DNA from 4 places in the Streptomyces sp. SS7 genome. Region 2 is predicted to be linked to each of the others. Evidence: riboswitches for the same ligand, from Rfam matches in the RefSeq annotation. Region 2 holds a riboswitch; each other region holds the start of a gene.
The links. A riboswitch is a leader RNA that binds a small molecule or an ion and turns the genes downstream of it on or off. The one in region 2 is predicted to bind cobalamin.
Positions count from the first base shown of each region.

Region 1: another riboswitch for cobalamin. It lies ahead of U5640_RS41740 (ABC transporter substrate-binding protein); the one in region 2 lies ahead of U5640_RS14910 (ribonucleoside-diphosphate reductase subunit alpha).
Region 3: another riboswitch for cobalamin. It lies ahead of U5640_RS31960 (HoxN/HupN/NixA family nickel/cobalt transporter); the one in region 2 lies ahead of U5640_RS14910 (ribonucleoside-diphosphate reductase subunit alpha).
Region 4: another riboswitch for cobalamin. It lies ahead of U5640_RS09620 (CbtB-domain containing protein); the one in region 2 lies ahead of U5640_RS14910 (ribonucleoside-diphosphate reductase subunit alpha).

Region 1 is NZ_CP141223.1:9,282,695-9,288,078, reverse strand. It holds gene U5640_RS41755 (hypothetical protein) at 1-17, opposite strand, end outside; gene U5640_RS41750 (ABC transporter ATP-binding protein) at 142-963, opposite strand; gene U5640_RS41745 (iron chelate uptake ABC transporter family permease subunit) at 960-1,973, opposite strand; gene U5640_RS41740 (ABC transporter substrate-binding protein) at 1,970-3,019, opposite strand; cobalamin riboswitch at 3,073-3,249, opposite strand; partial or broken gene U5640_RS41735 (electron transfer flavoprotein subunit alpha/FixB family protein) at 3,302-3,406, opposite strand; gene U5640_RS41730 (S8 family serine peptidase) at 3,849-5,384, shown strand, end outside.
Region 2 is NZ_CP141223.1:3,275,915-3,281,298, forward strand. It holds gene U5640_RS14900 (sodium:solute symporter) at 1-356, shown strand, start outside; gene U5640_RS14905 (GNAT family N-acetyltransferase) at 504-1,010, shown strand; cobalamin riboswitch at 1,056-1,188, shown strand; gene U5640_RS14910 (ribonucleoside-diphosphate reductase subunit alpha) at 1,312-3,681, shown strand; gene U5640_RS14915 (ribonucleotide-diphosphate reductase subunit beta) at 3,681-4,691, shown strand; gene U5640_RS14920 (hypothetical protein) at 4,770-5,384, opposite strand, start outside.
Region 3 is NZ_CP141223.1:6,940,286-6,945,669, reverse strand. It holds gene U5640_RS31980 (heavy metal translocating P-type ATPase) at 1-695, opposite strand, end outside; gene U5640_RS31975 (hypothetical protein) at 695-964, opposite strand; gene U5640_RS31970 (YcnI family protein) at 1,201-1,938, opposite strand; gene U5640_RS31965 (hypothetical protein) at 1,977-2,564, opposite strand; gene U5640_RS31960 (HoxN/HupN/NixA family nickel/cobalt transporter) at 2,779-3,879, opposite strand; cobalamin riboswitch at 3,907-4,118, opposite strand; gene U5640_RS31955 (metalloregulator ArsR/SmtB family transcription factor) at 4,205-4,564, shown strand; gene U5640_RS31950 (superoxide dismutase) at 4,976-5,384, opposite strand, start outside.
Region 4 is NZ_CP141223.1:2,148,096-2,153,479, reverse strand. It holds gene U5640_RS09635 (hypothetical protein) at 13-357, opposite strand; gene U5640_RS09630 (hypothetical protein) at 952-1,158, shown strand; gene U5640_RS09625 (hypothetical protein) at 1,193-2,854, shown strand; cobalamin riboswitch at 3,391-3,548, shown strand; gene U5640_RS09620 (CbtB-domain containing protein) at 3,585-3,806, shown strand; gene U5640_RS09615 (CbtA family protein) at 3,826-4,578, shown strand; gene U5640_RS09610 (histidine phosphatase family protein) at 4,625-5,221, opposite strand.

The DNA.
Region 1 (5,384 bases), 6.0 Mb from region 2:
TGCCGGTCGTGATCCACGCCGGTGACTTTCGGGGTTCCGCAGCAGCAGTCCCGGCAGACGACGACGCGGCACGGTGCCGGTGCCGGTGCCGGTGCGGGTGCGGGTGCGGGTGCGGCAAGGGTGCGGTCCGGGCCGGCTGCTTCAGGGCGCTGTCGAGGCATCGCTCGTCACACCTTTCCTCGGGGAAGATACGTCCCGGGCAGCCGGGCGCAGGAAGCGGATCACAGGGTGGCCGGGGCCGTGGGTCACCTCGGCGCGGACGCCGAAGACCTGCTCGATGAGGGCCGGGGTGAGAACCTCGGCGGGGGTGCCCTCCGTGACGGCGCGCCCGTCGCGCAGGACGAGCAGGCGGTCGCAGTACATCGCGGCAAGATGCAGATCGTGCAGGGCGATCACCGTGGTGACCGGCAGGCCGGCGATCAGCTCCAGGAGGTCGAGCTGGTGCTGGATGTCGAGATGGTTGGTGGGTTCGTCGAGGAGGAGTTCGCGGGGTTGCTGGGCGAGGGCGCGGGCGATCTGGGTGCGCTGGCGCTCGCCGCCGGAGAGCGTGTGCCAGGACTGTCCGGCGCGGTCGGCCAGGCCGGTGCGCGCCAGGGCCTCGGTGACGGCTTGCGCGTCGGCCGTCGTCGGGGGCGCCCAGGCGCGGCGGTACGGGATGCGGCCGAGGGCGACGACGTCCCGGACGGTCAGCTCGGTCTGGGTGTCGGCGTGCTGCTCGACGGTGGCGACACGGCGGGCAGTGGCACGGCGGCTGACCTCGGTGAGCGGGCGCCCGTCCAGGGTCACGACTCCGGCAGTGGGCGCGAGGACACCGGCCAGCAGTCTCAACAACGTCGATTTTCCTGAGCCGTTGGGGCCGAGCAGGCCGACGGTCTCACCGGGGTGCAGGGTGAGCGTGACGCCGTCGACGACGACCTTGTCTCCCAGGCGCCGTACGACCCCGTCCGCGTGCAGGCTGCTCATGCCCTGCTCCGTCCTCGGTAGAGCACGGCCACGAACGCCGGCACGCCGATGAGGGACGTCACGACGCCCACCGGGACCTCCTGGGGATCGAGGACGGTACGGGCGAGCGTGTCCACCCACACCAGGAAGACGGCGCCGGTCAGCGCGGTGACCGGCAGCAGACGGGCGTGCCCGGAGCCGGTGAGGGCCCGGGTGGCGTGCGGCAGGACCAGGCCGACGAAGCCGATGGCGCCGGCGCAACTGACCAGCGCGGCGGTGAGCAGCGCGGTCGCGCAGAGCAGGACCAGGCGGGTGCGGGCGACCCGGACCCCGAGTCCCGCGGCGGCATCGTCACCGAAGGCGAACGCATCGAGCGTACGGGCGTACCCGAGGCAGACCACGAGCACGACCGCCAGGACGACGGCGCAGAGCAGCACCTGTCCCCAGTCGGCGCCGGTGAGCGAGCCCAGCAGCCAGAACAGCACGCCCCGCGTGGTCTCCGCGTCCGCCGAGGTCAGGACGGTGAGGGAGGTCAGCGCGGAGAACAGCTGCATGGCCGCGACCCCGGAGAGCACGACCCGGTCCGTGCTCGCGCCGAGGGTGTGGCTGAGCAGCAGCACCAGGGCGAAGGAGAGCAGCGCGCCGAGGAAGGCGCCCGCCGACAGGGACACGGCTCCCCCGCCCACCCCCAGCACGACCACGGCGACCGCCCCGGTGGACGCGCCGGAGGAGACCCCGAGCACGAAAGGGTCGGCGAGCGGGTTGCGCAGCAGCGACTGCATGACCGCGCCGCAGACGGCGAGTCCGGCCCCGCACACCGCGGCGAGCAGGGTCCGCGGCATCCGCAGGTCCCATACGATGCCGTCCCGCAGCGGAGCCAACGTGCCCTCCCCCAGGCCGAGATGGGCCGCGACGGACGCCCAGACGTCACCGGTGGAGATGTCGGCGGGCCCGATCGTCACGGCGACGGCGATCGACACGAACAGCGCGACCAGTCCCCCGCCCGTCAACAGCAGCGAGCGGACGTTCACTTGGCGAACCCGAAGTCACGCAGACCGGCTGCGACCTTCTCGATCCCCTCGATCGTGCGGATGGACGGGTTCATCGCCTGCCCGCTGAGCAGGACGTACCGCTTCTTCTTCACGGCGGTCAGGTTGCGGGTGGCGGGGTTCGTCTCCAGGAAGCGGATCTTCGCCTGCGCGGTCTCGGCGGTCTGCTGCTTGCGGGTCAGGTCGCCGATCACGATGACGTCGGGGTCACGGTCGGCGACGGTCTCCCAGTTGACCTGGGGCCACTCGTCGTGGGTGTCGGCGAAGGCGTTCTCCGCGCCGACCGCGCGGGTGACGGCGCCGGGCGCACCACAGCAGCCGGCGAGGTAGGGCGACTGGGAGTTGGCGAACCAGTACATGAGGGAGACGTCCGAGGCGTGCAGTCCGGCGGTGGCCGTGCTCACCCGCTTCTTCAGCGAGGCGACCAGCTTCTCGCCGCGCTCCTCGACGCCGAAGGCGCGTGCCAGGTCGCCTATTTCGCCGTAGACGGCGTCGAGGGTGAGTGGCTTGCTGCGTGATCCGTCGCCGCCGCTGTCGTTGTCCTTGCCCGCCGCGCAGTCGGACGGGGAGACATAGGTGGGCACGCCGAGCTTCTCGAACTGCTCGCGGGTGGCGACCCCGCCCGCGCCGAGGGTGGAGACGAACGAGGCGGTGACGAAGTCGGGTTCGGCGTCCAGCACCTTCTCGAAGGAGGGGTTGTTGTCGGCGAGGCGCGGCACCGAGGCGTTGGCCTTCTCCAGGCCCTTCATCACGGGGTCGGTCCAGGTGGCCGTACCGGCCATGCGGTCGGCGAGGCCGAGGGAGAGCAGGATCTCCGTGGTGCCCTGGTTGAGGGAGACGGCCCGCTTCGGGGCTGCCTTCAGGGTGCTCCTGTGACCGCAGTTGTCGAGGACCACCGGGTAGCCGGCGGCCGTGGTCTTCTTCGATGCCGCTTGGTCGCCGGAGGAGCCGCAGGCGGTGAGCAGCACAGCGGACGCGAGGAGAAACGCCGCGGTACGGGATGGGGCGGGAGAACGGAGCACGGGCACGCCTCGGGGGTCGGGGCTCGTACGCGGAGCCTGGCCTACGGGTGTCCCCCGCGCGGGGGCGCGGAGGTGCCAGCAGGTCTTCGGACTCGGGTTCGTCCGGTCGGGGCGCCTTCCCGGTCTCCCAGTGGCGTCGTGCCCCGCCCGTCCCCCTCACCGCTGCGCGTCAGTTCCGGATTCGCACCGGATTCCCTGGCCTCGGGTGTGGCTCGACTGGCACACCGAGGCTATCAAGTCCGACGTACGGTCAGATCGTGCGCTCGGTCACGGGGAGCGACGTCGACACGGAGCCTCCTCGTCCTTGTTCACCGCGACGACGGTCTTCGAGGTCTGCATGCCGGCGCGGTGCTGGATGGCGCCGGAGATCCCGGCGGCGAAGCAGAGCTCGGGCTGACCATGCGTGAGGCATCTGACGACCGTTGTGGTCGCGAACCTGGCTGGTGCCCCGCGTATCCCCTGACCATGAGGCGGCCAAAGCCGAGCCCGGCGTCCTGGTGTTGATCTCAGTCGCTGGGTCCCCGACGAGGCCCCCGAGGCCTCACAAGCCTGATCATCGCCCATCTGCGCGAGCACGAGCCGACGCTCTGACGCCGTCGTCGGTACGCGTGCTTGAGGTCGGCCCTGCAACGCGGTCGGCGTCGCCGGGCTCCCAGCGGATTCCGGGCCCCGCCGACGCCCGGGGCAGGTCTATTTTCAGCCATGCCTCCATAACGCCCCTGCGCGGAAAGGTACTTCCGCACTAGGGCATGCACCTGACATCTTGCATCCACCACTCGTTTCGTACGGCCCGGCCGCTGCCACCAGCACGGCCGGGCCGTCTCCGGAGGACGCATTGATACCCCACATATCCAGCCGCCCAAGACGCACGCTGGTCCTGGCGGCCACGCTCGGCGCCGCCCTCGCGTTCGGCACCCCGGGCGCCCTCGCCGGCACGCTCCCCGTCGTCTCCTCCACCGCGCCGGCCGCCAAGGCCCACGCCCCGGCCGCCGTGCCGGCTTCCCAGAGCGCGGCCTGGGTGGCCGGCACGCGTGCCTACCTCGTGATCACCGCCCCCGGTGACAATGCGGCGGTCCGCTCCGCGATCGCCGCCAACGGCGGCACCGTCTTCTCGAACTACGACGCCATCGGCGTGATCGTCGCCCACTCGGCGTCCAGCGGATTCGCCGCCACCATGCGCGGCGTCGCCGGCGTGCAGCAGGTCGGCGCCACGCGCACCTCGGACGTCCCGGCCGATGCCTACAACCCGACGCTCCCGGCAAATCCGGCCCAGGCCTCGACCCCGGCCGGAGAACCGGTCCGGGCCGACATGAGCCAGATCAAGGCCGACCAGGCCTGGGCCGTGAACCCGGGCTCCGCGTCCGTCACGGTCGGCATCCTGGACACCGGTGTGGACGACCAGCACCAGGACCTGGCGCCCAACTTCGACGCGGCCGACTCGGTCTCCTGCGCCTACGGCAAGCCCGACACCCGTACCGGCGCCTGGCGGGACGTCGACACGCACGGCACCCACGTGGCGGGCACCATCGCCGCGGCCAAGAACGGCAAGGGCGTCGTCGGTGTGGCCCCCGGAGTGAAGATCGCCGCGGTCCGGGTCGCCGAGCCCGGCAACTCCTTCTTCTTCGCCGAGAACACCGTCTGCGGCTTCGTCTGGGCCGGTGACCACGGCTTCAAGGTCACCAACAACAGCTATTACACGGACCCTTGGCAGTTCAACTGCCCGGACAACATCGACCAGGCCGCCATCATCGAGGGCGTCAAGCGCGCCCAGGAGTACGCCGAGGGCAAGGGCTCCCTCCAGATCGCCGCCGCGGGCAACGAGAACTACGACCTCGCCCACAAGACGACCGACTCAGCGAGCCCCAACGACTCGACGCCGGTCACCCGCACCATCACCAACGCCTGCCTCGACATCCCGACCGAGCTGCCGGGCGTGGTCACGGTCGCGGCCAACGGCACGGGCGTCACCAAGGCCTCGTTCTCCAACTACGGGCAGGGCGTCATCGACGTCGCGGCGCCGGGCAGCAGCGTGTACTCCACCGTCCCCGGCGGCGGCTACGGCAGCAAGAGCGGCACCTCGATGGCCACGCCGCACGTGGTCGGCGTGGCGGCACTCCTCGCGAGCGCCAACCCGGGCATCACCCCCGCGCAGCTCCGCGCCAAGCTGGCCGCCCAGGCCAACGACATCGCCTGCCCCTCGGACAGCCGCTGCACGGGCACGACGGCCAACAACTCGTTCTTCGGCGAAGGACAGGTCGACGCCCTCAAGGCCGTCGGCACCACCCCGCCGCCCGGCACGTACTTCGAGAACCTCGCGGACTTCGCCATCGCCGACAACGCGACCGCGGAGAGCCCGATCGCCGTCACCGGT
Region 2 (5,384 bases):
TCCCGGCCCTGGTCGGCGGCCTGTTCACCCGCTGGTTCCACCGCTGGGCCCTGCTCGCCGGCTGGGCGGTCGGCATGGTGTACGGCACGTTCGCCGCGTACGGGGTCGCCTCCCCCACCCAGAAGCACTTCGGCGGCTCGGCCAAGGAGATCCCCGGCATCGGCGAGATCGGCTACATCGGTCTCACGGCCTTCGTCCTGAACGTCGCGGTCACGGTCGTGCTGACCTTCGTCCTGAAGGCCGTGAAGGCCCCCGAGGGCGTCGACGAGACCAGGCCCGAGGACTACACGGCGGACGCGGGCGACCCGGGGGTACAGGTGGAACTTCCCCCGGCGACGGCGGGGACGAGCCACTGACCGACGCCGACCCCGGCCCACCAGGGGGCGCGGAGCCGTATCACCCTGCGGCTCCGCCGCCTGGGCCCCGGCCGGCCACGCACCACCCGCGGCGGGCCGCCGAAAACCATGCACAACGGCGGCCCGCTGTCGTCCACAATCACCCGCATGGACCTGGTCATCCGCACAGCGAGTCCCGCCGAATACGGGCCACTCGGCGACATCACCGCACAGGCCTATCTCCAGGACGGCCTCCTCGACTACGGCGAGGGGGACGAGTACCTGCCGGTGCTCAAGGACGTCGCCGCCCGCGCGGCCGCCGCGGAGGTGCTCGTGGCCGTGGACGGCGACCGGCTCCTCGGCGGTGTCACCTTCGTCGCCGGGCCCGGCCCGGTCGCCGACATCGCGCGGCCCGGCGAGGCCGAGATCCGCGCCCTGGCGGTCGCGCACGACGCGCGGGGCCGGGGCGCCGGGGAGGCCCTCGTGCGCGCCTGTCTCGACCGCGCGCGGGCCACGGAGGGCTGCACGGCGGTCGTCCTGTCGACCCAGCGCAGCATGCACGCCGCCCACCGGATCTACGAACGTCTCGGCTTCGTCCGTACGCCCGGGCGGGACTGGAATCCCGTGCCGCACCTGGACGACGTCACTCTCCTCACCTACGAGTTGACACTCTGACACCACCCCGACACAACATCTGGGGGTGGCGTTACAGGCGAGCACAAGATGTATGCTCATGCTCGTTGTCGCCGCAGGGGAATCCGGTGCGAATCCGGAACTGTCCCGCAACGGTGTACTCGTGCACGTCTGTGCCCGAGCGTCAGTCCGAGGACCTGCCGACAGCGCACCCGGCCGTCCCGGTCCGGGTGCCTTGACGTCCGGGTCTCGTGGAGTGGGCCGGTGGACGCGACGCCGTGCGCGCTCGTGTGCTGCCCCCTGTCCTGTGCGAGGCCCCCTGCCGAGCGAGGGAGAGCCCCACGTGACCATCGCGCCAGCCGATCCGGCCTCAGCGATCCAGCCGGACTTCGACGGTCCCGGTGCCGCGCTGCTGCGGACCCTGACCGAGCTGACCGCCGACCTCCCCGACGCCGACCCCGGTCGGGTCGCCGCCGCCGCGCTGCGCGGCCGCTCGGCGCGGGCGGACGAGACGGAGCTGCGCGAGCTGGCCACGGAGGCGGCCGCCGGCCTGATCTCCGAGGACCCCGCCTACTCGAAGCTGGCCGCCCGGCTGCTGACGGTCTCCATCGCCGCCGAGGCCGCCTCCCAGGGCGTCACGTCCTTCACCGGGTCCGTCGCCGTCGGCCACCGCGAGGGGCTCGTCGCCGACCGCACCGCCACGTTCGTACGGCTGCACGCGGACCGGCTGGACGCGCTGATCGACCCGGCCGCCGACGACCGCTTCGGCTACTTCGGGCTCCGCACGCTGCACAGCCGCTACCTGCTGCGCCACCCCCTCACCCGGAAGGTCGTCGAGACGCCCCAGCACTTCCTGCTGCGCGTCGCGAGCGGTCTCGCCGAGGACGACACGGCCCGCTCCGTGGACGAGGTCGCCGCGCTCTACGGGCTCATGAGCCGGCTCGACTACCTGCCGTCCTCCCCCACCCTCTTCAACTCCGGCACCCGGCACCCCCAGATGTCGTCCTGCTACCTCCTCGACTCCCCGCTGGACGAGCTGGACTCGATCTACGACCGCTACCACCAGGTGGCCCGGCTGTCCAAGCACGCCGGCGGCATCGGGCTGTCGTACTCCCGCATCCGCTCGCGCGGTTCGCTGATCCGCGGCACCAACGGGCACTCCAACGGGATCGTGCCGTTCCTGAAGACCCTGGACGCCTCCGTCGCCGCCGTGAACCAGGGCGGGCGGCGCAAGGGCGCGGCCGCGGTCTACCTGGAGACCTGGCACTCCGACATCGAGGAGTTCCTGGAGCTGCGCGACAACACCGGTGAGGACGCCCGCCGTACGCACAACCTGAACCTGGCGCACTGGATCCCGGACGAGTTCATGCGCCGGGTGAACGCCGACGGGCAGTGGTCGCTGTTCTCCCCCGCCGACGTGCCCGAGCTGGTCGACCTGTGGGGCGAGGAGTTCGACGCCGCGTACCGCAAGGCGGAGGCGGCCGGGCTCGCGAGGAAGACCATCCCGGCCCGTGATCTGTACGGCCGGATGATGCGGACCCTCGCGCAGACCGGCAACGGCTGGATGACCTTCAAGGACGCGGCCAACCGCACCGCCAACCAGACGGCGCTGCCGGGCCATGTCGTCCACTCCTCCAACCTCTGCACGGAGATCCTGGAGGTCACGGACGACGGCGAGACCGCGGTCTGCAACCTGGGTTCGGTGAACCTCGGCGCGTTCGTCGACCCCGCGACCGCCGATCTCGACTGGGAGCGGCTGGACGCCACCGTCCGCACCGCCGTCACCTTCCTGGACCGGGTCGTCGACATCAACTTCTACCCGACCGAGCAGGCGGGCCGGTCCAACGCCAGATGGCGTCCGGTGGGCCTGGGCGCGATGGGTCTGCAGGACGTCTTCTTCAAGCTGCGGCTGCCGTTCGACTCCGCCGAGGCGCGCGCGCTGTCGACGCGGATCGCCGAGCGGATCATGCTCGCCGCGTACGAGGCCTCCGCCGACCTCGCCGAGCGCAGCGGCCCGCTGCCGGCCTGGGACAAGACCCGTACCGCGCGGGGCGTGCTGCACCCCGACCACTACGGCGTGGAGTTCACCTGGCCGGAGCGCTGGGCGGCGCTGCGCGCGCGGATCGCGACGACGGGCCTGCGCAACAGCCTGCTCCTCGCCATCGCGCCGACCGCCACCATCGCCTCCATCGCGGGCGTCTACGAGTGCATCGAGCCGCAGGTGTCCAACCTGTTCAAGCGCGAGACGCTCTCCGGTGAGTTCCTCCAGGTCAACTCGTACCTGGTGCAGGACCTCAAGGAGCTGGGCGTGTGGGACGCGCGCACCCGGGAGGCGCTGCGCGAGTCCAACGGCTCGGTGCAGGACTTCGCGTGGATCCCGGCGGACGTACGGGCCCTGTACCGGACGGCGTGGGAGATCCCGCAGCGCGGCCTGATCGACATGGCCGCGGCCCGCACCCCGTACCTGGACCAGTCGCAGTCGCTGAACCTGTTCCTGGAGACGCCGACCATCGGCAAGCTCTCCTCGATGTACGCGTACGCCTGGAAGTCGGGCCTGAAGACGACGTACTACCTGCGTTCGCGTCCGGCGACCCGGATCGCCCGGGCCGCCCAGGCGCAGACGCCGACCACCATCCCGGTGCAGCAGACGGCCGACCCCGACGCCGTCGCCTGCTCCCTCGAGAACCCCGAGTCCTGCGAGGCCTGCCAGTAATGCCCAGCAACAAGAACCTGCTCGACCCCGGCTTCGAGCTGACGCTGCGCCCCATGCGCTACCCGGACTTCTACGAGCGCTACCGGGACGCCATCAAGAACACCTGGACCGTGGAGGAGGTCGACCTCCACTCGGACGTCGCGGACCTCGCCAAGCTGTCCCCGATGGAGCAGCACCTGATCGGCCGGCTGGTCGCCTTCTTCGCGACGGGCGACTCGATCGTGGCGAACAACCTGGTGCTGACGCTGTACAAGCACATCAACTCCCCCGAGGCGCGCCTGTACCTGAGCCGGCAGCTCTTCGAGGAGGCCGTCCACGTCCAGTTCTATCTGACGCTGCTGGACACCTACCTGCCCGACCCGGACGACCGGGCGGCCGCCTTCGCGGCGGTCGAGAACATCCCCTCGATCCGCGAGAAGGCGGAGTTCTGCTTCAGGTGGATCGACGAGGTCGAGAAGATCGACCGCCTGGAGTCGCGGGCCGACCGCCGCCGCTTCCTGCTGAACCTGATCTGCTTCGCCGCGTGCATCGAGGGCCTGTTCTTCTACGGCGCCTTCGCGTACGTCTACTGGTTCCGCAGCCGGGGTCTGCTGCACGGTCTCGCCACCGGAACCAACTGGGTGTTCCGGGACGAGACCATGCACATGAGCTTCGCGTTCGACGTGGTCGACACGGTCCGCAAGGAGGAGCCGGAGCTGTTCGACGAGCAGCTCCGGCAGCAGGTCACGGACATGCTCCGGGAGGCCGTCGAGGCCGAGCTGCAGTTCGCGCGGGACCTGTGCGGCGACGGACTGCCGGGCATGAACACCGACTCGATGCGGCAGTACCTGGAGTGCGTCGCCGACCAGCGCCTCACACGGCTGGGCTTCGCCCCGGTGTACGGCTCGGAGAACCCGTTCTCCTTCATGGAGCTCCAGGGCGTCCAGGAGCTGACCAACTTCTTCGAGCGCCGCCCGTCGGCGTACCAGGTGGCCGTGGAGGGCACGGTCGACCTGGACGAGGACTTCTGACCCTCCGCTCGCTTCAGGTCACCTCAGGTCACCTCAGGTCGCTTCAGGTCGCTTCAGGTCGCTTCAGGTCGCTTCAGGTCACCTGAGGCCGACCGCGTCCCCGGCCGACACGATCCGCGCGGTCGTCGTCGTGCCGGGGAAGTACCAGCGCCAGCTGCCCGCCGCGGTGACGGTGACCTTGGTGCTGAGCCGGCCGGCACTGCCCGTCCGCACGGTCTTCACCGTGCGGTAGTGGGCGGTGCCGGCCTTCTTGTACTGCAGCCTGACCTCCTGCCCGGAGAACCCGTGGTACTTGAGGTCCTCCCAGTCCGCCCGGGACAGCTTGCCGCTGACGGTGACCTTCGTGCCCTGGGCAACGCGGGTGGGCGCGATGACCGTGGTGAGCCTGGAGGCGCGCTTGACCTTGTACTCGGCGATGTGGTCGGAGATCCAGTAGTCGCCGTCCTTCGCCTTGACGGTGGCGTTGACCTGCCACACCCCGGCGACCCGGTTGGAGTCGATGTCGTCGCTGTCGGCGATCCAGCCGGGGCCGATGGTCATCGTGCCCGTGCACACCGACACCGTCGCGCTCCGCTTCACGCAGGACGAGTCGCCGTCCCAGGTCGCGAAGCCGTAGCCGTTGGTCTTGTTGAAGGTGCTGAGGTCGGTGATCCCCTTGACTCCCGAGTCGTCCTTGACGGTGACGGTGATCGG
Region 3 (5,384 bases), 3.7 Mb from region 2:
GTCCCCCGCCGCGCCCGCGCCTCCAGGAACCGCCCGGTCAGCACGAACAGCGGCACACTGACAGCGGCTTCGAGATACAGGTGCGCCATGCCCTCCGAGGCGGACGGCACCAGACTGAACGACATCCGCATCCCGGGCTCGCCCGCGCCCCCGAGGAACAGCGCGTACACCGACCAGGAGAACGACGCCGCGACGCCGAGCGAGACGAGGGTGTCCATGGTGGCCGTGGAGTGCCGCAGTCCCCGCAGCGCCCTGATGTGAAAGGGCCAGGCGCTCCACACAGCCACCGGGGCGGCCAGCATGAAACACAGCCACTGCCAGTTGCGGAACTGCCACGCCGGCACCATCGACAGCACCAGGACCGGTACCGCCAGCAGAGCGGTGACCACGAGCCGTTCCCGCTCGCGGCGGGCCTCGTCGCTCGCGGCCTTGTCCGCTTCCTCGGTCGGCTCCTCGTCCTCACGCACGGGCAGGGCAGCCTGGTATCCGGCCTGCTCGACCGCGGTGACGAGATCCTCGGGCGCGACGGCGGCCGGGTGGCTGACCCGCGCGAGCCCCGTGGCCAGGTTGACCGTGGCCGTGACGCCCTCCAGCTTGGCGAGCTTCTTCTCCACCCTCCGGACGCAGGCCGCGCAGGTCATCCCGCCCACGGTGACGTCCGTGACCACGAGGCTCGCCATCGGTTCGGCCGCCATCACTCACCGCTCCCATGGCCCATCCCCGGCATGTCGTCCATACCGCCGCCACTCCCGCCGCCCCCGTCACTCCCGCCGTTCCCATCACTGCTCCCGGTTCTCCCGGTTCCGTGCATGCCTGGCGCCACCGGTCCCGCCGCCGACCCGACGGCGTAGGACACCGAGAACACCAGCGCCAGCAGAAGCAGGAACCCGCACAGCGCGGGAGCCGGCAGCAGTCTGCGGGCGGCCCCGCCGACGGAGGGGGGTGACAGGGGAATATCGGCCATGCCCGACCTTCCTGGTCGCATCGAACCGTCCTGCGAGAGACGGCGGTTGTAGCCGTAGCACTCCAGTAGTCGAGTCGACAGAGCGTCGAGTTCCGGCAGTTAATCGTGATGTACGTCACATGTAAAACGGGCGAGGGTCTGGTTCCCGGAGCGGTCCTGCGCGTGCGCCGCATATGAGTCGACCGCTCGACGAGCTGTGCCCTGCCGACCGCTCGCCATCGGCAGGGCACCCCGCCTCACTCGGCCCGGGAACCGCCGGAGCGGCCACGCACGATGGCGAAGGCCGCCGCGGCCAGGCCCAGTACGCCCACGACCAGCCCGGCGACCCCGAGACCGCGGGCGGTGGAGTCGCTGCCGCCGGAGGCGGCGGACACGGATGCCTTCGAGGGGGACGCGGAGGCGGTCGGCACGCCGGCTTCGTCCGATGCGTTCTTCGCGGTGAGCTTGAGGACCGGGGCCGGGTTCTCCGGCTCCTCGTCGCCCTGCGCCGCCTCCTCGATCCAGCGGACGGTCTTGCCGTCGGAGTAGGTCTGGAGCGTCTTGAAGGTCAGCTGGCCGGTGTCCTCGGGCAGCTGACCGAAGGCGACGTCGAAGTCCTCGTAGTGCCCGGGGTCGATCTTGCCGCCGGTCCAGGTGATCTCGGAGACGGCGTCGGTGATGGTGCCGTCGTCGGTCTTGACCGGCGTCTTGAGTTTCGTGTTCGTGACCTTGGCGCTCCAGCCGTCGCGCGGGGAGACGAGGACGCCGAGGACGGGGTGGTCTGTGGGCAGGAAGACCTGGACCTTGTTGGTGGAGGCGGTGTCCTCCTCGTTGGGGACACGGAAGGTCAGGACACCGTCGGTGGCCCCCTTGGCATAGCTGTCGGGGTGGACGGTGACGTGCGCGGAGGCGACGCCCGCGGCGGCGAGGACTCCGGCCGCGGCGAGAGCGGTGACAGCGCCGACGCGGCGCAGAGTGATGCGTACTCGGGACATGGGTGGGTCGATCTCCGTACTGGAAGGGCGTGTCGGGGTCAGATCGGGTACGCGCTCCGCGGCGGCGGCCCGCGCCGCTGCACCGCGTGCCGCAGCAGGAGACGTCCAAGCAGGCGCGGCCCGTCGGCCCACCGACACGGTCCTACGACATCCCGCGCGTCCGGCACCAGCCGTACCCCGCCGCTCACCAGCCACCAGGCCACCAGGCCCGGCACCAGCGCGACGGCACGGCGCAGCAGCGACCACAGCGCGACCTCCCCGCGCCGCAGCCACCAGGTCAGTACCAGGGCCGCCGCGACATGAACGGCGGTGGCGTGCGGGGTCACGGCGTGCACGTGGGACAGGCGCATGCCCTGCATGACCATCGTGGCGTGCGGCCGTGCGGCGCCGAACGCAAGGTGCAGTGCGCCCTGGGCCGTGACCGTGCCGGCGCCGATGGCCGCCAGCGACCGCTCCCGGCCGCCCAGCAGGTACCCGGCCCCGAAGACCGGCAGGAACCCGGCGGCCTGCACCCACACGGGCGGTGCCGTACCGGTCGCCAGCGCGTGCCCTCCGGCGGCGAGCAGCACGCACAGCGCGGCGAACACCGCCGCGCGCAGGCTCCGTACCGCCGGGGACGCACTCATGCCCCGATGCTGCCATGCGGCCCACTGATCTCCTCCCCCACCCGGGCAGGAACACCACCACCACGTCCGCTCCGGCACGGCTCGCCTTCGTTTGAGCAATCGGATCTGGATCCCGTCCTGTTCCCGGCTCTGGCACGGAGGCCGGAACAATGAGGACGGCGTCGCTCTTCACCGCCCCGGCCGCACAGCCCGGCAGTGGATCATGCCCCGGGTGTCAGCCGCCCTCGGCGAGACGGGCGGCCCATCTCTGCTCCACCTTGGCCAGCCGCCAGTACACCAGCGCCGCCGCCCACACGAGCACGAACAGGCCGACGATGATGTAGCCAACGTTGCCCAGGTCCAGGCTGGCGATCCAGCCGGTCACCGCGTCGCGCAGACCGAGCTTCTCGTGCAGCACCCCGACCAGTTCGATGGTGCCGATCAGAAAGGCGACCGCGATCGACAGGCCGGTGATGGCGAGGTTGTAGAACACCTTGCGCACCGGGTTGGAGAACGCCCACTGGTAGGCGAAGTTCATGAACGTCCCGTCGAGGGTGTCGAACAGGCTCATCCCTGCGGCGAACAGCAGCGGCAGGCACAGGATCGCGTACCACGGCAACCCGGCCGCCGCGCCGCTGCCCGCCATCACCATCAGGGTGACCTCGGTGGCGGTGTCGAAACCGAGACCGAACAGGAAGCCCAGCGGGAACATCTGCCCCGGCCGGGTGATCGACCTGGTGAAGCGGCCCAGGACGCGGTTCATGAATCCCCGCGAGTCCAGGTGCTGTTCGAGAGCGGCCTCGTCGTACGTGCCGGAGCGCATCGCCCGGAAGACCCGCAGGATGCCGGCGAGCGCCACGAGGTTGAGCGCCGCGATGAGGTAGAGGAAGGTCCCGGAGACGGTCGTGCCGACGACACCGAGTGTCTGGTGGGTGCGGGAGTCGTCGTTCAGCAGCGTGCCGGCGAGCTGCGCGCCTCCCGCGACCAGGGCGGCCATCGCGACCACCACGCTGGAGTGGCCGAGCGCGAACCAGAAGCCGACCGATACCGGCCGCTTGCCGTCGGCCATCAGTTTGCGGGTGGTGTTGTCGATCGCGGCGATGTGATCGGCGTCGAACGCGTGCCGCATACCGAGCGTGTACGCGGTCACCCCGAGGCCGATCCCGAACGCCTTCGAACCGACCTCGTAGTGCCCCGGCACGACGAGCAGGAACAGGATGCCGAACGCCAGCACGTGCAGCGCGGCGATCACCGCCAGAAGACCGGCGGTACGGACGGTGTCCTCGCGCCGCCAACGAAAGACAGAAGGCACGTCAGGCCCCGTGGACAGGGTCATACGGTCACGCTCCAGCACCTCGTGGATCTGTTCGTGAAGTGCCGTGGCCGGTCTCCTGGCTTACGGGTGCGCGCGTCTTCCGTCCCGGCCTTCCCATCCGCCAAGGGGCGGACAGTGACCGTGCACAAATGGGACGGAGACTCCCCGATCACAGTGGCGAGGGCCGCTCCGGTCTGAACCCCCCGAACCACGAAGGGCTGTCACCGGTCTTCCCGAACACCACGGCCCGCCCACCGTACGGGCGACCGCTCACACCTGCATACCTGCACAGCTGCGCAGCTGCGCAGGTATGCAAGATCACACTGCCACCTGCGAGGATGCGTCCATGCATCTCGTCCCCGCCGAACGCGCAGACCGCATCGCCATCGACGGCCACCGGGTCTGCGACGCCGTCGCCGCCATCGGCGAGCCCGACCATGTCCGGGCCTGGGCGGAACGGTTCTCCCTGCTCTCCGATCCCGGGCGCCTCGCCCTCCTGATGGCCCTGCGCCAGACGGGTCCGCTCGCTGTCTCGGACCTCGCCATCGCGACCGGAATGAACGACCCCGCCGTGTCCCAGGCCCTGCGACTCCTGCGCGCCGCCGACGTCGTGGCGGGCGAGAAGGACGGGCGGGTGGTCCGCTACCGGATCATCGACCCGATCACCACTGACCTGCTCAAGCACTGCATCAGCGGGAGCGGCTGAGCGGCGACGGCCTTCTGGCCAACGCACCGCCGTCAGCGGCCTCTCAGGCCCATTCTCTGCGCACCGGCCCCGATCGACCTGTTCCATCCGGCCTGCCCCATCGCCAGTGGACAGGGAGGAGAACGGCCCCTCGCGACACTCCCCATGCCCATGTCCCTGGGCCGTGTCGAATGCCACGCCGACTCATGGGGGCTCGACCTCCAACACAAACCGACCCGTAAGCGGCGTCCGCTGGAGCCGACATCACCCGCTCCAGGGACCGCCCAGCCACCGGGGCTCAGCCTGAGACTCCGTACGGCCGAAGGGCTCCCGCAAGTCACGTCCTCACGGGAGCCCTTCTTCCTACCGCCTGCAAGTGAAGGTTGAGAAGACGATCACGAGCAGGACGACTGTGCCGACGCGGCTACTGCGTCACGGGCGGAGCAGCAGGCTGTCGCCGCGCTCCTTGGCGGCGGCGTAACGCCGGGCCACGTCCTGCCAGTTCACGACGGCCCACATGGCGTCGATGAAGTCGACCTTCTGGTTCTTGTACTGGAGGTAGAAGGCGTGCTCCCAGGCGTCGAAGACCAGGACCGGGGTGGAGCCCTGGCCGACGTTCCCCTGATGGTCGTAGACCTGCTCGACGATCAGTCGGCCGCTGACGGGCTCGTAGGCAAGGACGCCCCAGCCGGAACCCTGGGTGGTGGCGGCGGCCTTGGTGAGCTGGGCCTTGAAGCCGGCGAAGGATCCGAAGGACTCGGAGATTGCGTCGGCGAGGTCGCCCACGCCGTCCTGGGCCAGGGGCTCGCCACCGCCGTCCTTCGGGCCGGTCATGTTGTGC
Region 4 (5,384 bases), 1.1 Mb from region 2:
CTGGACGAGCTGTCAGGCGGGGTGGCTTGGACGGACGACGTCCTGGGGGCGGGCGGCGGCGATCCGGGTGCCGGTGGCGGCGGCCCGGGAGCCCGGCAGCCGGGGCGCCTCCTCGACGAGGTCGCGCAGCGACTCGCCGCCTCGGTACGCCGTCGCCGGGTGGGGCGGATCGTCGCCGTCGCTGCCGGTGCCGATGCGCACCCCGGTACCTCGGCGGAGGCTCGTCGTGACGGAGACCGTAGCGTCGGAGGCTTCCTCAGGAGCGCGCACGTCATCGGCCAGGTGGGCCTCCCCCATGCTTCGCCTGCCGGTGCCGCGCTCGATGCGGAAGCCGCCGTCGACGAGCTCGTGAGTCACTGCCCCGCTCCTCTGCTCTCGGCACGCGTTCCCGCCGACCCCCTGGTGGACGCGCCCCCTTCTGCATCCTGCCGCGCCGCCCCTCGCCTCGGCACAGAGGGCGACGCAGCCGTCACAGTAGACGGGGATGCGGGCGATCGGCAGGAGTTTGCGCGTTCACGCGGTCAACGTACTTTCGAACGGTCGGTGTTGGTGTCGGTGCCCGACGGAGGACGTGCACCGGCTGTGTTCGGCGGCCTTCGGGCTCGTCCCGGTTCGTCGCGCTCACCTCGCACACCCGGAACCGGAGTTGATCCCGCTCGACCCGCTGGGCCGGGCTCTGTCCGCCCGCCCGGACCCGAGCGGCCTGCGGTGCGCCCGGACCGATTTACGCCTGCCACGTCAGGGCGGTGGGCGAAGCGAGCGCCCTCATGGTGCGGTGAGGATGCTCTCAGGCCGGTCGTCGACGGTACGGCAGCGTCGGTCGTCCTGAGGCCGAACGGCAGTCGCGCAGGGCAAGTGTGAATGTATGAGTTTCCGCTCGCATATTCCGCTGCCATGGTGAATTGGACGACAGTAGAAGGGAAATGCTGGACTTCGAGCAGGAGGTTCGTCATGTCCTGTCCACCGTCGGTTGATGCGCGTAAAGCGCTGGATTTCCTCAGGACCAGTGGGCTGGTCGACCTCAGTGTTCCCCTGGAGCGCGTGGTCGGTCAGGTCAGCCAGCTGGACGATGTCGCAGGCTATGTGCTCGCCTGGGAACGCTACGTCCTGGTCGTCGCCAACGAAGTAGCCGACGTCTCGGTGCCTGCAGAAGGCTGATCTGCCGAACAAGGTGACTGCCGGGAGGAAAACGGTGGAAACAGAAGAACCCGGCGTCCGGTCATCTCGAAGGCGCGCGGTGGAGGACCGGGCCGTTGCCTGGCTCGCTGCGCGCCGGGCCATGTTGGACCCGCGCAAATCCCAGCCGGACCAAGTACTGTTCACCCGCAAAGCTCTGATCGAGACGGCCTTTCTGGTGGGATTGCGTGCACGCCTTGATGGTGCACCTCTTACCGGTGGCTATGCGGCCGTTCTCGAACAGGTCGAGGACGTCGCCCGGCAGCCCTCTTACCGGGAAATGATTGCGCGGGACGAAGCTGCCCTCCTGCTGTATGCAGGGACATACGCGGCACTGCGGCTCTGCGGTCGTGAAGACCCGGAATTCCGGCGGATTGTCCAGCAGGCCTCGGGCGGCGGATACGCGGCCGCGTTCGAGCGAGTGCCCTATCGGCAGCTGGATCTGCTCCACACCCTGTACCTGTGCGGGATCGAAAACGACCTGTCCTCCATGGACGAGGTTCTGCCCTTCACCGTTCTGTGCCGACGCCCGAACGTCCTCAAGCTGGGCGACCGCGACGTCTACGCCATCACGCACACGCTGTTCTACGTCACGGACTTCGGTCTGCGTGAGCCTGTATGGCCCCGCGGCTACAGCCCGGGCGAGGCCGTCGAACTCCTCGAAGCGCTCCTCGTGCTGGCCGAGGCCCGTGCGAACGCCGACCTGGCCGGGGAGTTGTTGTGCTGCCTGTACTGCCTCGGCATCACCGACTCCCCAGCGGCAGACCGGGCATGGCGGTTCCTGGAATCCGTCCAGGAGGACAACGGGCGGGTGAACGGGCCCGAAGGCATCATCCACCCCGGACTGGACAGTGGGGATGACGAGTTCCGCCACTGGGCGGAGGGGTACCACACCACCATCGTCGCCGCCCTGGCCGGCCTTCTCGAGCGAAGCCCCCGACGGCCCGCCAAGCCACGCCCGGATCTGCCGACTGCGGATGTCCCTCTGGAAGCGCCCCTCAGGCGCGCTGTCCTGTGGCTGTGCGACGAAAGCATGATGAAAGACCCGCGCGTGGGGCTTCCCGGTGTCGCGGCCGCTGCTGTCGGGGCCGCCGCAATCCGGGAACACCACCTCGCCCGGCCGGCGCTCGAGCACTACGCGGCGCGCCTGGCCGACTCGGCCCCGGCCCTCTGGCAGGAACAGGGCATGGAAGTCGCGGGAGAGTTCGCCCTGGCCCTCCGCACAGCGGGAGTCGGCTGTCCGTCCTTGGAACACTTCCTCAAGGCCACAGCCGATGTGGTCAGCTCACTCGACATGGTCCCTGCCGACATCTACGACAATGTGCACCGGCTTGTCGACCTCGGTCTCCTCGGCCCGTCAACCGCCGCCGTCCCCCGTCAGGCTGTGCCGCACGAACAGCCTCTCTACCCGCTTCAGGCCGCCGTCTCCCTGCGCGAAGCCAGAGAGACGTACCACCTCGGCCAGATCGCAGCCGCCATCCGCAGCCTTGCCCAGGACGGGTGGGGCCGTCACCGCATCACCCAGGACGCCATCTCCTTCCTCATCGCACAGCAGAACACAACGGGAGCCTTCGGATACCCGGCCTGCGACGACCGGGCAACACGCGCCCAAGCCCAGTACGCCTGGACCCGAAGCGCAGTAACAGCCCTAGCCACCATCGTCGGCGGCAGGCCCTGACTCCCGACGCAGCGGTGCGACGAAGCCCCCCGGAAGGCATTCGTCGACTTCCCGCCGCAGTGCCCTGTCCCGGCCGGGGGCACCCACCGGGCAGAGCCGCCAGCGGCAACCCGTGGTGTCTCCCGGCCTGGTCAGCAGACGCCGGTAGTCCGCCCGAAGGCTTCGGGATCGGTCAGGCTGAGCACCTGCGCCTGGCACACGGTCGTAGGCGGCGCGCAGCGCCCGCGGACTGATCGGTGCGGCCACAGAGGGGACCGTGGCGGCCATCGCGGCCGACCGGCCGGCGCTCCCGTTCGCGCGCAGCGGCGCAGCGGCGCACCGGGCCGGCCCCGGTCGTGGCAGGCGGCCCGTCCCCGCCCCCGACGCCGTCTCACGGCCGAGGGCGACGGAGGTGTCCAGCCCGGTCATGACCATCCCGCGGATCAGGAACGTCACTTCGCACTGCACCATGAAGACGATCAAGCGGCCCCGGAGCGGCCGGCCGCGCGGCCGTCGGGGGCGGGGAGAGTCCGATCACGTCGGACCATGCGCTCTTGGCCAGTTCCGCGGGGCACGGTACCTTCACTCTGATATCGACGACGGAAACACGGAAGCCGGTGGAAATCCGGCACGGTCGCGCCACTGTGAACGGTGCGCTCCCCGCAGCGGGAGCGGACCGCGAGTCAGACCCGGGGCCGTCGTCCTGTGCACCACCGAGATGGGACGCGAACTCCCAGAGGAGGCCCTGCCCATGGCGCAGCACGTCGCCCAGCCGACCACCGCCGCACCCGCCGTTCCCGCCAAGCTGCCGCTCAAGGACATCGCTCCGTGGGCGGTCTTCTTCGGCATCCTCATGCTGGTCCTGCTGTACTTCGTCGGCGCCGAGCAGGGCGCCACCTCCGTCGTCTCCGGCGAGGGAGTCCACGAGTGGGTGCACGACGCCCGCCACTTGCTCGGCTTCCCCTGCCACTGACGAGGGGCGCCGCACCACCATGAATTCCGCAACCGTGCGAAACCTTCTGGTGCGGGGCATGCTCGCCGGCCTCGCGGCCGGCGTGCTCGCCCTCGTCGTCGCCTACTTCCTGGGCGAGCCGAACGTCGACAGCGCCATCGGCTTCGAGGAGTCCCACGCCCACGAGCACGAGGTCGAACTCGTCTCCCGTTCCCTGCAGTCCACCGCAGGTCTCGCCACCGGCGTCCTGGTCTACGGCGTCGCCTTCGGCGGCATCGCCGCCCTCGCCTACTGCTTCGCCCTCGGCCGGGTCGGCCGATTCGGCCCGCGGGCCACGGCGCTGCTGCTGTCGGGGGCCGCGCTGCTGGCCGTGTACGTCGTGCCGTTCCTGAAGTACCCGGCCAACCCGCCCGCGGTCGGCGACCACGACACGATCGCCAAACGCACCACCCTGTTCTTCCTGATGATGCTGCTCGGCGTGCTCCTCGCGATCGCCGCGGTGATCGCCGGCAAGCGCCTCGCGCCGAGGCTCGGCACCTGGTACGCCACCGTCGTCGCCGTGCTCGGCTTCGTCACCCTGATCGGTCTGGCGTACGCGTTCCTGCCCGCGGTCAACGAAGTCCCGGCGGACTTCCCGGCCACCCTGCTGTGGCGGTTCCGCCTGTCCACCCTGGCCCTCCAGATCACCCTGTGGACGGCCTTCGGCCTCCTCTTCGGCGAACTGGCCGAACGGCTCCTGAACCCCAGGCCCGTGAAGGCCTCGGCGCGGGCGGCGATGACCGTCCCGCAGTGAGCCGACCGTCATGACACCAGGGCCCCCGGATCGTCCGGGGGCCCTGTCATGCGTGGTCGTCGCCCTGTTCGCCCGCCGGGGCCGGCGGCTGTCCGAGCCGCAGGTTCCAGCGGCCGTCCCGCCCGCTGACCGAGGTGACGCCCAGCGGGGGCACGTCGAGCCGCCAGAACGCCGCCGTCGGCGCCCCCAACACCCGCACCGCCACGGCCCGTACGATCTCCGGCTCGACCACCGCGACCGTGTGCCCGGCCGTCCCGGCCGCCGTCCGCAGCCAGCGCTCCACCCGCGCGCACAGGTCCGCCACCGACTCCCCGCCGTGCGGTGCCGCGTCGGGGTCGGCGAGCCAGCGGCCCACCTCCTGCGGCTCGGCGGCGCCGACCTCGGCGAGGGTCAGGCCCCGCCATCGCCCCACGTCCAGGCCCGCCAGGTCCCCTTCCTCCACCCCGTCCAGCCCGAGGGCGGCCGCCGTCTCCCGGCAGCGCACACTCGGGGAGAGCACCACCCGTACGGCGGCGGGCAGCGACCCGGCGGCGGCCCGCGCCCGGGCCAGGCCGCCCGCGTCCAGCGAGCCACCGTCGTCGAAGCGGGCCCGGCGCAGGGAGTCGTTCATCGCGGGCGGGACGAAGCTGACACGGCTGGTCACGAGGCTCCTTGGGGGTGCGGTCCGTGCGGTCGGGAGCGTGCCCAGGAAGCGTAGGTGCGGGCGGTCCGCAGGGGGCGGCCCGGGTGACGGTGGCTTCGGCAAGCTACCACGGCCCGACGGCCGGCCCGGATCGGCGTGCACGGGGCGGACGGCCACCACGCCG